One region of the Oceanobacillus aidingensis genome, then DNA from elsewhere that is predicted to be linked to it. Evidence: a T-box and tRNA genes for the amino acid it is inferred to sense, from the RefSeq annotation. Region 1 holds a T-box; the other holds one or more tRNA genes.
What was found. A T-box is a leader RNA that pairs with one kind of tRNA and senses whether it is charged. The one in region 1 lies ahead of ACFO3P_RS18995 (valine--tRNA ligase), so its partner is inferred to be a tRNA-Val.
Positions count from the first base shown of each region.

Region 2: it has a tRNA-Val gene. The T-box ahead of ACFO3P_RS18995 (valine--tRNA ligase) is inferred to sense a tRNA for this amino acid. The anticodon was not compared.

Region 1 covers NZ_JBHSFT010000048.1:81,714-89,376, reverse strand. The annotation lists gene ACFO3P_RS19005 (RimK family alpha-L-glutamate ligase) at 44-940, shown strand; gene ACFO3P_RS19000 (ATP-grasp domain-containing protein) at 937-1,785, shown strand; gene ACFO3P_RS18995 (valine--tRNA ligase) at 1,810-4,455, opposite strand; T-box leader at 4,509-4,754, opposite strand; gene ACFO3P_RS18990 (hypothetical protein) at 4,961-5,149, shown strand; gene ysxE (spore coat protein YsxE) at 5,146-6,144, opposite strand; gene spoVID (stage VI sporulation protein D) at 6,299-7,546, opposite strand.
Region 2 covers NZ_JBHSFT010000015.1:17,568-25,230, reverse strand. The annotation lists gene mvaD (diphosphomevalonate decarboxylase) at 1-577, opposite strand, end outside; gene mvk (mevalonate kinase) at 674-1,630, opposite strand; gene ACFO3P_RS11020 (hydroxymethylglutaryl-CoA reductase, degradative) at 1,627-2,916, opposite strand; tRNA gene ACFO3P_RS11015 (tRNA-Lys) at 3,251-3,323, opposite strand; tRNA gene ACFO3P_RS11010 (tRNA-Gln) at 3,419-3,493, opposite strand; tRNA gene ACFO3P_RS11005 (tRNA-Tyr) at 3,503-3,587, opposite strand; tRNA gene ACFO3P_RS11000 (tRNA-Thr) at 3,630-3,705, opposite strand; tRNA gene ACFO3P_RS10995 (tRNA-Val) at 3,710-3,785, opposite strand; tRNA gene ACFO3P_RS10990 (tRNA-Glu) at 3,789-3,863, opposite strand; gene fabI (enoyl-ACP reductase FabI) at 4,302-5,078, shown strand; gene ACFO3P_RS10980 (aldehyde dehydrogenase family protein) at 5,262-6,686, shown strand; gene ACFO3P_RS10975 (metal ABC transporter solute-binding protein, Zn/Mn family) at 6,922-7,663, shown strand, end outside.

The DNA.
Region 1 (7,663 bases):
CAATAGCTAAATTTTCACCCTTTAGCAGAAAGGATGTACAACTTTGAATTATACTGGCTGGATTATTATTAATGGAAGTATCGCAACGGATAAATTTATCGATTATGCAACTATGATTGAAGAAGCCGCTGCAAAACAAAAAATGAAAACCATTTGTTTAAAAAATGATGCGGTTTTAACTTTATTATGCCCGAAAAATGGAACGGTGTCACCTATACCAAACCATAATAAACTGCCTGATTTTGCTTTTTTTATCGACAAGGATATTTATCTGGCAAGACAGCTGGAGCAGTTGGGGGTTCGTGTCTTTAATAGTTCACTTGCTATCGAAATCAGCGACGATAAAATCTACACCTATCAAATGCTCATGAGAAATCAGCTTCCTATTCCGGAAACGGTTATTGCTCCTAAAAAATATCATGCAGATAATCTGCCATCCGACTATATCCAGGAAATAATCAATCATTTTGGATTTCCGCTGATTGTGAAAGAAGCATATGGCTCCTTTGGTGAACAGGTTCATTTAATCGACAATCAACAGAGCTTAACAGATATTATCTCGAATATTGGCGAGCGCCCCTTCGTATTTCAGCGTTATATAGAGGAAAGCAGAGGCAGGGATATTCGCGTTCAGGTAGTTGGTGACAAAGCGATAACTGCTGTGGAACGGCAAAACGAAGTAGATTTTCGGGCAAATGTAACTAATGGAGGCAAAATGCTGCCCTTTCCCCTTAATGAGAATACAGAAAAGCTGGCTGTAGCAGCAGCTAAAGCCATTGGAGCTGATTTTGCCGGTGTCGATTTATTGTTTGGCCAAGACAGTGAACTGCTGATTTGTGAAATAAATGCGAATGCACATATCCGCAATCTTTATGAGTGTACGGGCGTCAACGCCGCTGATTACATGATAACTTATATAAAAAAGGAGCTTTCCCGATGAATGGATGGCTGATATATACGAAAGCAGATTCAATAAGAAATAAAAGCTATATCGACTGGTTTATAGATGAAGCTAAAAAGCAATCCATCTATCTCAGATTATTGATCAGGGAAGATCTATCGATTGGCATAAATCAAAATAAACAGGTTATCTATGCGAATGGAGAAGAAATCTGTGCAGATTTCGCAGTTATCCGGACAATGGAACCTCTGCTCAATAAACAATTAGAACAAATGGGAATTACCGTATTTAATCACTCTATAATCTCAGAAACATTTAATCATAAAGCATATGGCTATCTCGCTATCCAGCAACTAGGTATTCCTGTTCCGGAAACCTATTTTTTCCCCGGAAAGATGGCCCCTCCCTCCTTGCCTTTTAACTTCCCTTTTGTTGCCAAAACAGCTAATGGGAAAGGAGGAAAGCAGGTTGCGATGCTTCATAGCCAAAAAGAATGGGAAGCATACCGCCAGAGCCTGACCGAAGACTATGTACTTCAGTCTTCTCAACATATTCAGCCGGGCAAGGATTTACGCGTGTTCGTGATTGGTACAAGGATTATAGCAGCTGTTTTACGTGAGAACTTAAACGATTTTCGAGCAAACTACTCTCTTGGCGGAACAGCATCTCTGTATACGTTAAATGAAACAGAAAAAAGTATCGTTCAAACAATTATAAATGCTTATGATTTCGGCCTTGCCGGTATTGATTTTATGTTCACGGAAAATGGAGAATTTATATTTAATGAAATTGAAGACGCCGTTGGTTCGCGTACGTTGAGCAAACTCAGCGATATCAATATATTAGAAGAATATGTAACGTATATAAAAGAAAAAATGCTATGAGAAATTGTCTCATAGCATTTTTAATTACTGTTTTAATTCTGCTAAACGGGCTTTTACTTTCGCCTGTTTATCCAGATAATCTTTTTCTTTTTGTTTTTCTTCTTCCACTAAGGATTCTGGTGCTTTGCTGATAAAGCCTTGGTTAGAGAGCTTTTTCTGCACTCTTTCTACTTCTTTGTTCCATTTAGCGAGTTCGTTTTCCAAACGTGCGATTTCTTTATCAAAGTCAATCAGGCCTTCTAAAGGAAGGAAGATTTCTGCACCTGTCACAACAGAGGTCATCGCTTTGTCCGGTGCTGCAATATCTTCTGCAATTTGCAGAGAGCTCGGGTTACAGAAACGCTCTAAATACTCCCGATTCTTTTCTAATTCCTGCACAAGCTCTTCATTTTCTGCGGAGATAAGTATCTCAATTTGCTTAGACATCGGTGTATCTACCTCTGCCCGGCTGTTACGTACAGATTTGATAATAGCAACTAAGCGCTGCATTTCAGAAACTGCTTTTTTATCATCAAATGCCGGATTTACTTTTGGCCATTCGCTGACTGTAATAGATGCTCCTTCATGCGGAAGCTGCTGCCAGATCTCCTCTGTAATAAAAGGCATAAACGGATGCAGCATACGCATCGTCTGGTCTAATACATGTGCCAATACAGAACGGGTTGTATTTTTCTTGGCTTCATCTTCACCATACAGCGCCAGCTTAGCCATTTCAATGTACCAATCACAGAATTCATCCCAAATAAAGTTGTAGAGATATCTTCCTGCTTCGCCAAATTCATATTTATCTGCATTTCTCGTTACATGGTCAATTGTTTCATTCAATCGGGATAAAATCCATCTGTCTGCAACCGTTAAGTCCCCTGTTAAATCAATATCCTCATACTGGAACCCTTCCATATTCATCAGAGAAAAACGGGAGGCATTCCATACTTTATTGGCAAAATTCCAGGTAGACTCGATTCGTTCCCAATGAAAACGCAGGTCCTGACCAGGTGTAGAACCAGTCATTAAGAAATAACGCAGCGAATCGGCACCGTATTTATCAATGACATCCATCGGGTCTACACCGTTCCCCAGGGATTTACTCATTTTTCTTCCTTCAGCATCACGAATTAAGCCATGCAGCAATGTATCCTCAAATGGACGTTCATTCATAAATTCCTTTGATTGGAAAATCATCCGGGATACCCAGAAGAAAATAATATCATAGCCTGTTACCAAAACATTGGTAGGGAAATAACGTTTCAAATCAGCGGATTCTTCATTCGGCCAGCCCATGGTAGAGAACGGCCATAAGGCAGATGAGAACCATGTATCCAATACATCCTCATCCTGCTCCCAGTTTTCAACATCCTCCGGCGTTTCTTTACCTACATAAATTTCACCTGTTACTTTATGGTACCAGGCCGGAATCCGGTGCCCCCACCATAATTGTCTGGAAATACACCAGTCACGGATATTATCCATCCAGTTGAAATATGTTTTTTCAAATCGCTCTGGTACAAAGTTGACTTTTTCCGCGTCAGAATCCTGCATCTTCAAAGCTGATTCTGCCAACGGCTCCATTTTTACAAACCATTGTGTAGATAAGTAAGGCTCTACCACTGCACCGCTTCTCTCCGAATGCCCGACCTGATGCGGACGTTCTTCGATTTCAAAGAGCACACCCTGCTCTTGCAGGTCTTTAACCAGCTGCTTCCGGCATTCAAAACGGTCTAATCCCTGATACTTCCCTGCATTTTCATTCATGGTGCCATCTTCGTTCATCACAAGCACACGCTCTAGATTATGACGGTTCCCAATCTCAAAGTCATTCGGATCATGAGCAGGTGTAATTTTAACTGCTCCGGAGCCAAGCTCCATATCTACATAATCATCTGCAACAATTTGCATTTCTCTTCCTACAATCGGCAGGATAACCGTTTTTCCGATTAAATGCTGATAGCGTTCATCTTTTGGATGCACCGCAACCGCCGTATCACCGAGCATAGTTTCCGGCCGGGTTGTCGCAATCTCAATTGTTTCATCACTATCCTTTATCGGGTAGCGCATATGATAAAATTTCCCTGGAATCTCTTCATAAATCACCTCAATATCAGAAAGAGCTGTTTTCGTGGAGGGATCCCAGTTAATAATATATTCGCCGCGATAAATCAATCCTTTTTCGTAAAGACGGACAAATACCTCCCGAACAGCTTTAGACAAACCTTCATCTAACGTGAAACGTTCCCGGGAATAGTCTAATCCAAGTCCAAGCTTCTCCCACTGCGAGCGGATAAAGCTTGCATATTCCTCTTTCCACTCCCAGGATTTTTCAAGAAATTTCTCCCGTCCAAGCTCATAGCGGCTGGTTCCCAATTCTTTTAATTTTGCTTCTACCTTCGCCTGGGTAGCAATCCCCGCATGATCCATTCCAGGAAGCCATAATACATCATAGCCCTGCATACGCTTCATACGTGTGATTGTATCCTGCATCGTGGTATCCCATGCATGCCCTAAATGCAATCGTCCTGTTACATTTGGCGGCGGAATCACAATGGAATACGGCTCCTTCTTCGGATCATCTTTTGCTTCAAAAAACTTCCCATCTAACCAAAATTGATATCTTCCTGCTTCCACTTCTTGTGGATTATATTTAGGAGGAAGCTGATTTTGTTTATCTGACATGTTAAAAAACCTCCTTCATTCATTCAACTAAAAAAACCTTTTCATCCTTATACATAAAGGACGAAAAGGTATATTTCCGTGGTACCACCTTTGTTTGCTGATCAATAAAAGCTGTTGCAGCCTGATTGAAGCACACTTATGGTCATGAATATCGGCTGACAACCGGAATCTCCTACTCCATTTTTCAAAGATTCTACATCAGAGACGACTTCAAGAACAACCTTCCCAGGAAATTTTCAGCACAGGATTTCCCTCTCTAAGAGCGTTTTTTCTTTACTACTTCTCTTCCACGTGTTCGTATGTTTTCTTCGTAACATTTATTTTATCGTTTCCTTCTGAGAACGTCAACTAGATTTTCATATATTTACCGATAAATAGGCTTGTTCCCGGTTCATTAAAAAAAGTGTATCTATATTATTGACACACCTTTCAAGCATTTATACATAACATAATATATCAAATTTCTAAAGTTTATCTTTATCAAACAAACAGGAGGTGAAAAAAGATGTCTCGTTTCTATCGTTACCGGCTCCCGCCATGGGCTAGAAAATGTATTTTTGTTGCGGAAACCGTGTGTACACCAATTATGATTTTCCAGCTTATCCGGACGCTTTTAATACCAACAACACTTGATATTTTATTACTTGGACTCCTAATTGGTCTAGTGGTAGCTTTTTATCTGCAATGGATTTAGTCTGGCTGTTCTTCCTTGGACTCATATGTTTCTTGTATAAACTCCACCCAATTCATCCCAAATTCTAAACGACGGAATTGCTGCTGCAGCTCTTTGACCTGATTAACCATCGATTTCTTTGTGCGGCGGTCTGTATAATTCTTGAGTACACTTAAATAGAATGATGGATTTAGTAAATAGACAGAAACAAGATGCATTTCCTTTACAGTCAGATGATTTGTTTTTTGATAGACGGTAAATGCTTGCTGTATCGTTTCTTCAGGCTGGTTATAAGCGCCTGTCAATCCTCGGAAATAATGGGATAAATCACGTGCCGGATGTTCAAAACCACCTGATTCCCAATTAATTAAATAGCCTCCCTTTGAATGCGTATCATCGACTCGTTGATGACATAAGCTGGAAGACCATAAAATCTCCGTTTCTTCCTCTCCATAGATTTGATACAGTTTATCTTGCAGCAGCCCTACAGCATGGCAAACACCCTTATAATGCGTGCAATAAAGCAGTTCAAACGGTGACATATATTTTCGGCTTTCATAATCGGTGACGCGAACATGGAGCTGATCTAAGGATTGCTTGCAAAAGCTCGAAAATCCTTGAAATGATTCTTTAAGACGATCGGATTTAATACGGCTGGTCTGCCTTGTCTTTTTATGAATCTGTGCAAGTGTCTGCATTGTTCGCTCAATGTTATACGCGGAATCTGTGACCTCCGGAGAGTCAATCCAAGGTGTTAAATAATAGTAAAAGTTTTCCTCCTTATGAAAAAATGCATTGTCCCGGGTTAAATACACAGGTAAAATCTCTGTCACATTTTTTTCACGAGCAATACGGTAGACATGCTGCCAATTCTCCATCGTCTGTTCTGTTAAAAAACTGCGCTTCAAAGCATATTCCTGCATACCGTCAAATACTTTTACAACACGCTCTGTCTGTTTTTCGATACTGACGGGATAGATATGATATGCTTCCAGGACCTTCTTCCATATATTCACTACATGTCACCCCTTATTTGTAAACTCGGAATTGCTCGTGTATATCAAATCTGCATTACATCTGAATATTAACCTGTATAAAATAATTAAAAACATAGATTATGTAAAACTCCGGCACAAATAATCTCATTCATTATTTGTGCAGAGTCTTTATTTATTGTTTAGATGGAATATAAAGCAGCTGTCCTTCATTTACTTCCAATTCTTCTTCTAATTGGTTATGCTTGATTAATTGCAGCGGGCTGATTGCAAACCGTTCTGCTATGGTATCGATTGTGTCATTCTCCTGAACAATGCACAGACGCATTTTGGCATAATGATTCTCGTCTGCTTCACGGAAAATCTGAGATAGTAACGATTCGCTTTCTGTTCGTTCCCCCTCTTTTTTCGTTTCTTCAGCCACCAGTATTTCTTCCTCCCTGGGTGTATCTGGATAGAAGGTATCTTCTATATAATCAATCACCTCGGATTCATCAGCGACATCCCAGCCTGGTTTCTCCTCTGTCATCTCCATATCTTCCTCAGCTTCTAATACCTCTTCCACCTGCTCTTCTTCTTCTGAATCATCCTCTGAAGCCTTTCCTTTCGAAAGAGACTCAAAATATTCAGAAAGAGGCTGTGACTTTACTTTCCATCGATCCGGGTCATCTTCTGGCTCCTCTTCTGAATGGCTTTCTTGCAATGTTAATAGTTCTTCCATTTTTTTCTGATCTTTCGATATCGTTTGCTCATTACGAATTAATGCTTCTTCCGAATGGCTTTCTTCTAATATCGGCTCAACTTCCGGTTTTATTTCTTCTTCCAACGCTAGCAATTCTTCTAATTTTTTCTGATCTTCCGAGATCGTTTGTTCATTGCGGGTCAATGCTTCTTCCGGAAGTTCTATTTCAAAGGAAAATGTGTCTCCTACCTGTTCTTGATCCGCTTCTGCTGTTTCCCAATTTTCTTCTGACGGACGATATGCTTCATCCTGTAAAATCCCTTGAATCTCAACCGCAGCAGTAATTTTTAAACTATCTGCACCTAATAAATCATAATCAAAGGATTCAATTTGCACCGTGACATCTTCTATTTTATTCACCCGATGAGGCGGCACAGATATATCTACAGGAAATTTATGGGTGAATACATACAGTCCATTTACCTCTCTAATACTTTCGACATAACGCTTAGCTTGAATTTGATCAAAGTCAAAAATCTCTTCTCCTTCTTCTTCACCATTTACTTTTTGATATTCTCCCTGCAGCTCAAGATTGCCATGGATAGAAATATAGTTATCTAATGATTCGATTGTTATTTCTGGTTCAATGGAAATTCCCCTGAGTTCTTCTACTTCCTGTCCTTTTTCAAAAAACAGTGATTCTTCCAGTTCAAAAATAAATGAATTAGAATCTACTGACAAATGTATTCCTCCTCTCGCAAACAGTCCAGATGCGAATCATTCGTTATCATTTATATGATAAGAAACCGCGGAATATGCTAAGGAGGAAGATTGGTTTAAAGCAAACAAGAAAAGCCG
Region 2 (7,663 bases), on a different contig from region 1:
CCCTGCTTGAGACCTTTTTCTCTGTTTTTGACAAAACCACAGCAGCAATGCGAATATCCCAGTGTGACTTGTCAGCAATTTGCACGGCAAACGAATCGGATCCATCTTCCCGTTTCCCCATCTGCCATTCAACAAAACCGCCGAAAATCGAACGGGAAGCAGAACCAGAGCCTTGACGAGCCAGCTTCGATAATTCCGTATCATTTAGAGAAAGTCCGATTGCTTTGGAGCTTGCTGCAGCTAATGCTGCAAGACCAGATGCAGAAGAAGCAAATCCGGCAGCAGTAGGAACATGATTCACAGATTGAACCTGTGCATAGATTTCCTTTCCAGAAAGAGCACGCACCTTATCTAAAAATATCGCTACCTTTCCAAGCGCATCTCCTTCTACATTCTGTTCATTCAAATGAAAGGAATCTTTTTTTAACCCTTCCTGAAAATGAACGGTTGTCTCTGTAGAAAAACCATCTAATGTCACGGAAAGGTTACTGTTGGCAGGAAGAATCAATGATTCATTCCGCTTCCCCCAATACTTGATTAAAGCAATATTCGTATGCGCTCTTGCTGTTGCCTTCATATTATTTGAATCTCCTTTTCTACAATCCCTGTCAAATCATTCTTTTCATGCGGCTTCATTCAGCCGGGGAAAAGCCCCGCCGAATGAGGCATCGCTTTATTTCTTCAAAACAAACGGCCAGACTGCTGCTGCACCAAAACGGCGTAATTTCTCTGCCAGCTGCTTTGAATGAACTTCATTTTGCGCAAGCGCAATGATACAACCGCCATTTCCTCCGCCTGTCAATTTCGCACCTAAAGCCCCTTCTTCCCGGGCAAAGCGAATCAATTTATTTAAACCGGCATCACTGACTCCTAATGCTTCCAGTTCTTTTTGTGCTTCATTTAACAGTTGACCTAAAAACTGTTTACTAGCTTTTTCCAATGCATCTTTTGCATGATGCGTTAACGCCCCGATCCGTTCTATTTTGGAATGGATACGCTGCGGAGCTGCTTTTAACAGACTTGCTACCGATTCAACTGATGTACGTGTATCCCCAAATCTGCCGGAGTCTGCAACAATAAAATGCAGGTCTTCTCCTAATTCAATGTGCTCAACAGGACTTCCTTTTTTATACCACACTGGTTTATCGGAAGTGATCGTTAAGGTATCCAGCCCGCTTGGTGCTCCATGCGCATAGGTTTCTGCCACATTCGCTAATTGCAGCAAATCTTCTGTCGAGCATTCCTTATCGCAATAATGGAATAAAGAGCGAATAATAGAAATAGCGACAGATGCACTTGAACCAAGACCCTTTCCTGGCGGTACCGAGGAATTAATCCGTATTAACAAATCCTTATAAGGAATCCCAAGATATTCACAAGAACTAGAGACACATTCCACAATTCCTTCCAGCTCTTTCGGGGCATGCCGCAATGGGCCATGATAAAAGGTACTGTCCATTTTCACCGCTCCAGGAACATACTCAATTACCGTCTCTACGCCAATTAAAGGAAATGGAATAGCAATTGCCGGCTGCCCGTGTACAACCGAATGCTCTCCAATTAAAATGACCTTACTATGAGCTACGCCAATAGCTGTTTTTTCCGATGCTGTTACTTTTTCTGCACTCATTGTTTATACTGTTCCACCAATTCTTTAGCTTTTCCCACACGGATTTCTTGTTGTTCTACTAATTGTTTTGCTATCACATCAATCATCTCCCCAGTTGCTCCGCCAGCTATCGCAACAGAACGTGAATGAAGCGCCATATGCCCTTTTTGAATCCCATCGGTCGCCAACGCTTTGAGCGCTCCAAGATTTTGAGCAAGACCAACTGCTACAATTACCTGCGCAAGCTCTTCTGCTGATTCAATTTGCATAACGGATAAAGAAAAATCAGCTAATGGGTGCACGCGAGTCGCTCCCCCGACAGTTCCTATCGACATTGGCAACTCAATTTCACCAACGAGATTACCTTCTTCATCCTTTGACCACGTAGTCATGGAGCCATAATGACCATTTCTGGCAGCATAAGCATGTGCCCCCGCCTCTACTGCCCGCCAATCATTTCCTGTCGCAATCACAACAGGGTCAATGCCGTTCATAATCCCTTTATTATGCGTTACTGCACGATACGGGTCAGAGGCAGCAAATTCATACGCATGGATGACACCATCTCTGACCTCTTCTCCAGCAAACGAACCTGTTTTTAGCAGATGCGGAGGTATTACACATTTTGCTGTAGCCAGGCTGCGATCGGCATAGTTCGATAAAATACGCAAATGCACTTTTCCTTTGGTTATTTCTTCCACGATTGGCGCAATCGATTCCACCATGGTATTAATCATATTCGCTCCCATGGCGTCACAGGTGTCTACATAGATATGCATGACCAGCATTTTGCTATAAGACGATGCATCGTTCTCATTCAAAACCCGTACATCTAAGTCTCTCACACCGCCTCCGCGGCTGACAATGCTTGGATAGGCATCATCGGCAGCTTTCATTAATATATCTTTTTGACGAAGGATTTGCTGCTTTGCTTCTTGAAAATCCGGACATCCAACCACTTGAATCTGCCCAATCATCAGTCTTTCTTTTGATTCTGTCCGAAAACCGCCAGCCTCTCTGACTATCTTCGCAATATGACTGGCAGAAGCAACAACAGAAGCTTCTTCAATAGCCATCGGTACTACATATTCTTTCCCGTTTATTAAAAAGTTTAATCCCAATCCGAATGGTAATTGATAGGTGCCAATGACGTTTTCAATCATATTATCTGCTTTTCCTACCGTAAGCGCATCGGCGTTAGACAAATTTTGCGTTTCTGCATCTGTTAAAGTAAAGGCCTCACGTAATAATGCCCGCCTTTCTTCTACCGTCATATTATAAAAACCTGGTATTCTTGAAGAGGTCATGCCTAGCTCATCCTTTTTATTTATCATATCTGAAATATGCTTTTTTATTACAATGTACTAAAATAAACTATTTTGATTATAACACGAATTCTATCGTTTTTTCATTCAGAAGATACTTATTTCGTGACTGAAACTATGTTTGCAGCATTACCGTAATGCATTGGTATTTCCAGCTTCTAACATATACCAAAAACGCTGGACTGCTCAGACTATGGCAGGCTCTTTACTAACGTTGAACTGTTGTTCAAATAATATGAGATTTTTATGCTGATAAAGAAAAAAACGAGATAAGATTATCCCGTTTTTCTGTGTTTTATACTTGTCATGCTTGTAGTGAGCCATGAAGGATTCGAACCTTCGACCCTCTGATTAAAAGTCAGATGCTCTACCGACTGAGCTAATGGCTCCTATGATAAGACAGGTTATTATATATAGCCCTGTCCATAAAAAAATACTATTATCAGTAATAGTATTATCATGTATTTCTTCTAAAAAATAAAAATGGCTGGGCCACCAGGATTCGAACCTGGGGTACACGGGATCAAAACCCGATGCCTTACCGCTTGGCTATGGCCCAACAAAAACATGGTGGAGGGGGGCAGATTCGAACTGCCGAACCCTGAGGGAGCGGATTTACAGTCCGCCGCGTTTAGCCACTTCGCTACCCCTCCATATTATTGTTAACCATATTATCAATTATATACATGAAAAAATGGTGCCGGCCAGAGGACTTGAACCCCCAACCTACTGATTACAAGTCAGTTGCTCTACCAGTTGAGCTAGGCCGGCGTGATGGTGGAGGATGCAGGGCTCGAACCTGCGACCCCCTGCTTGTAAGGCAGGTGCTCTCCCAGCTGAGCTAATCCTCCATTTGGTGACCCGTACGGGATTCGAACCCGTGTTACCGCCGTGAAAGGGCGGTGTCTTAACCGCTTGACCAACGGGCCATAATGCGTTTCTGAGAGGCTTTTTGAAAGCTTCTCTCGCAAACTGACGAATTTTATTATATCGAGGAACCAACCGTTTGTAAAGGGAAAAATGAAAAAAACTTTATTTTATTTTTCAAAAGTCGATAAATCACTCCACCAAACCCGTTATGACACTATTTCCAAGGCTTCTCATTTCTTATTTCCTCTCTTTTCTTCTATAAATATAAAACCAGCGTGAGTATCTTTTTTGACAACAAGAATTCTCCGGCAGGAAAGTACCGTATATTTTCCCGACTGCGATTACCTGGGTTCTGAATCGGCAAAGCGGTCCAACTGAACTGCTTTTTTACTTATCACACATACTTCTTATAGAAAAGAAAAACAGTTTATAACTTTATCACCTGGTACTAATCCGTTATAATAGATGCTAAGTTAAATGTTGAATGGAGGATACGTATGACAAAATTATTAGAAGGTAAAAACATTGTTGTAATGGGCGTCGCTAACGAAAGAAGTATTGCTTGGGGTATTACAAAATCTCTACATAATGCCGGAGCGAACCTTATTTTCACCAATAGACAGGAAAGATCCTACAAAAAATTAGTAAAACTTTTAGAGAAGCATGAAATTGAACCAAAAGCAATCATCTCTTGCGATGTTGAATCCGATGAAAGTATTCAGGGAGCCTTTCATGAAATAAAAGAAAAAATCGGCGTGATTCACGGCTTGGTTCACTCTGTTGCCTTTGCTAAACGGGAAGACCTGCAGGGTGAATTTGTCACTACTTCCCGCGATGGTTTCCTGCTTGCTCAAGAAATCAGCGCTTATTCCTTAGTAACCATAACAAATGCTGCGAAGGAACTGATGACTGAAGGCGGTTCGATCGTGACACAAACTTACATCGGAGCAGAACAAGTCGTTCCTGGCTATAACGTGATGGGTGTTGCTAAAGCTTCTCTGGAAGCAAGCGTCCGCTACCTAGCTGAAGATGTGGGCAAAGATGGCATTCGTGTGAACGCTGTGTCAGCCGGCCCAATCCGTACACTCTCTGCAAAAGGAGTAGCTAATTTCAACGAAAAATCTCAAGTTGTGGAAGAAAAAGCTCCGCTGCGCCGCAACATCGATCAAGACGAAGTTGGAGATGCAACATTATTCCTTCTTAGCGAACTGGCACGTGGAATCACCGGCGAAGTATTGCATGTAGATGCCGGATTCAATATTATTGGCGGCTAATCTCTCAAAAACTGTCTCTCTTCATTATTTAAGAAGAGACAGTTTTTTTATTGGCTAAATCCATGTTCTCTACTACGTTTAATCACTTTTTATTGCGGGAACAAGTAGTAATGGATATTCAAAAAGGCTGATAACGTATTATTGAATATTCTTTATTGAAAAACAAGCAAAGGGGTGGAGAAAATGTATAACTATATACAGCATTATATTAACGGTCAGTGGGTTGATTCCACTGGAAACGAAACAATTGATGTAATCAACCCTGCAACCGAAGAAAAAATTGGTGAAATCAGCTCTGGTACCAAAGAGGATCTTGATAAAGCAGTTCAAGCTGCACGGGATGCTTTCCCGGCGTTTTCACAAACAACCAAAGAAGAACGTGCTGATTTATTAGACCGAATCGCAGATGAATATGAAAAACGAAAAGATCAATTTATTGAAGTTATCATGGCAGAGCTTGGCTCTCCAGTAACATTTACAACCAACGTACAATATCAGATGGGATTAAATCATTTCCGGACAGCGGCAAAACTGGTACGTGATTTTGACTTTACTGAAAACCGGGAAAACTCCTTTATCCAAAAGGATGCGATTGGCGTCGCTGGTTTAATCACGCCTTGGAATTTCCCGACAAATCAGGCGTCTACAAAGCTGGCTAGTGCGTTTGCAGCGGGCAGCACCGTCGTATTAAAACCATCAACAGAAACACCTTTCGCGGCTGTCTTATTAAAAGAAGTGTTCGAAGCTGCCGGTGTTCCAAAAGGCGTATTCAATCTGGTAAACGGAACAGGCTCTACCATCGGTAACGGCATCAGCTCTCATCCAGATATCGACTTTGTATCCTTTACAGGATCCGGCGGCGTAGGTACGAAAATTATGGAAAACGCCGCTCAAGATATTAAAAAGGTTTCCTTAGAGCTTGGCGGCAAATCGCCAATTGTCGTATTGGATGATGCAGATGTGGATTATGCTGCAAAAACAGCTATTTCCCATATCGCTGGCAATACAGGTCAAGTATGTACAGCAGGAACGCGAGCATTGGTCCCAGAATCCATGCATGATGATTTTATCCAAGCGATTAAAAACCATATTTCCGAATATCCTGTCGGCGATCCAAAAGACAAGTCTACTTTCACCGGACCACAGGTATCGGAGGATCAATGGAAAACCGTTCAAGACTATATCCAAAAAGGAATCGACAGTAACGCAACTCTAGTTACCGGCGGAACAGGTAAACCAGAAGGCTTGGAAACCGGATATTATTCTAAACTGACTGTATTTACTAATGTAAAACCTGAAGATACGATTGCCCAGGAAGAGATTTTCGGTCCTGTACTTTCCGTTATCACCTATAACGATTTAGATGAAGCAATTGAAATTGCCAATGGTACAATTTATGGGTTAGCAGGCTATGTTGTCGGTAATGATCCGGAGGCGCTGACCAAAACAGCAAAAAGCCTTCGCTCCGGCAGAATTGTAGTCAATAATGAACAAGCTGACTTTACCGCTCCATTTGGCGGTTTCGACCAGTCTGGTATTGGACGCGAATGGGGAGATTACGGCATCGAAGAATTCTTAGAACCAAAAACGATTGTCGGCTTACCTTAATAAATACCACATCCATTGTCAGCAGCAAATGAGCTGCTGACAATTTTTTTGTAAAAAACTCCTTGACAACCCCTCTAAAAACCTGTAAATTTTAAATCGTAACGATTACGAATAATAAGAATTACAGGTTCATTGTTTGTTTTTTACGAAGCAAACCATAATAGTAAGGATTACTTATTTTTCTTTTTTATAAGAAATTCAAACGCACTATATAAATTAATGGAGGTTCAATTCAATGAAAAAACGGGTCATTCTCTTTTTCGGTTTATTCCTTCTTTTCCTTGCAGGCTGTCAATCCGCAGAGGACAGTCAGGATGGAGATCAGGAACAGCTTGAAATTTCTACTACTATTTTCGCATTAGAAGATTTTATTTCCAAAATCGGCGGCGATTATGTCGATGTAGAAAGCATCTACCCGCCAAATGCGGATGCACACACATACGAACCAAGCTCACGTGAGATGGTCGATTTAGCTAAGAAGGATTTATTTATTTATTCCGGTGTCGGCATGGAGCCTTTTGCTTCCAAAGCGGGGGATATTTTAGAAGGAGAAAATGTAGAGGTTTCTGCCATCGGTGAAGATATCCCTCTTCGCGGAGAAGCGGAGCACGCTCATGAGAATGAAGAAGAACATTACAACGAGGAAGAAGCAGAGGACAACGGCGACATTATCATTGACGGCATCAATGACCATTACCACAGCGGCGATACAGCTTCCATAGAAGCAGAAGCAAATGTCGATGAAGACATCGCGGGATGGAACTGGTATTTCCGCACAGAGGGTTCAGAGGAATGGGAATTGGATGAAGAAGCGGACGATGCTTCCTTTGAAACACAAATCAACGATACGTTAGAAGTAAAACTGGAGCTTGAAGATGCAGATGGAGAAGTAATTGCCGAATCAGGCGTCGTTGAATTATTGATCGATAATCATGACGGCGAAAGCGGTGTGGGTGATCCGCATGTTTTCCTTGACC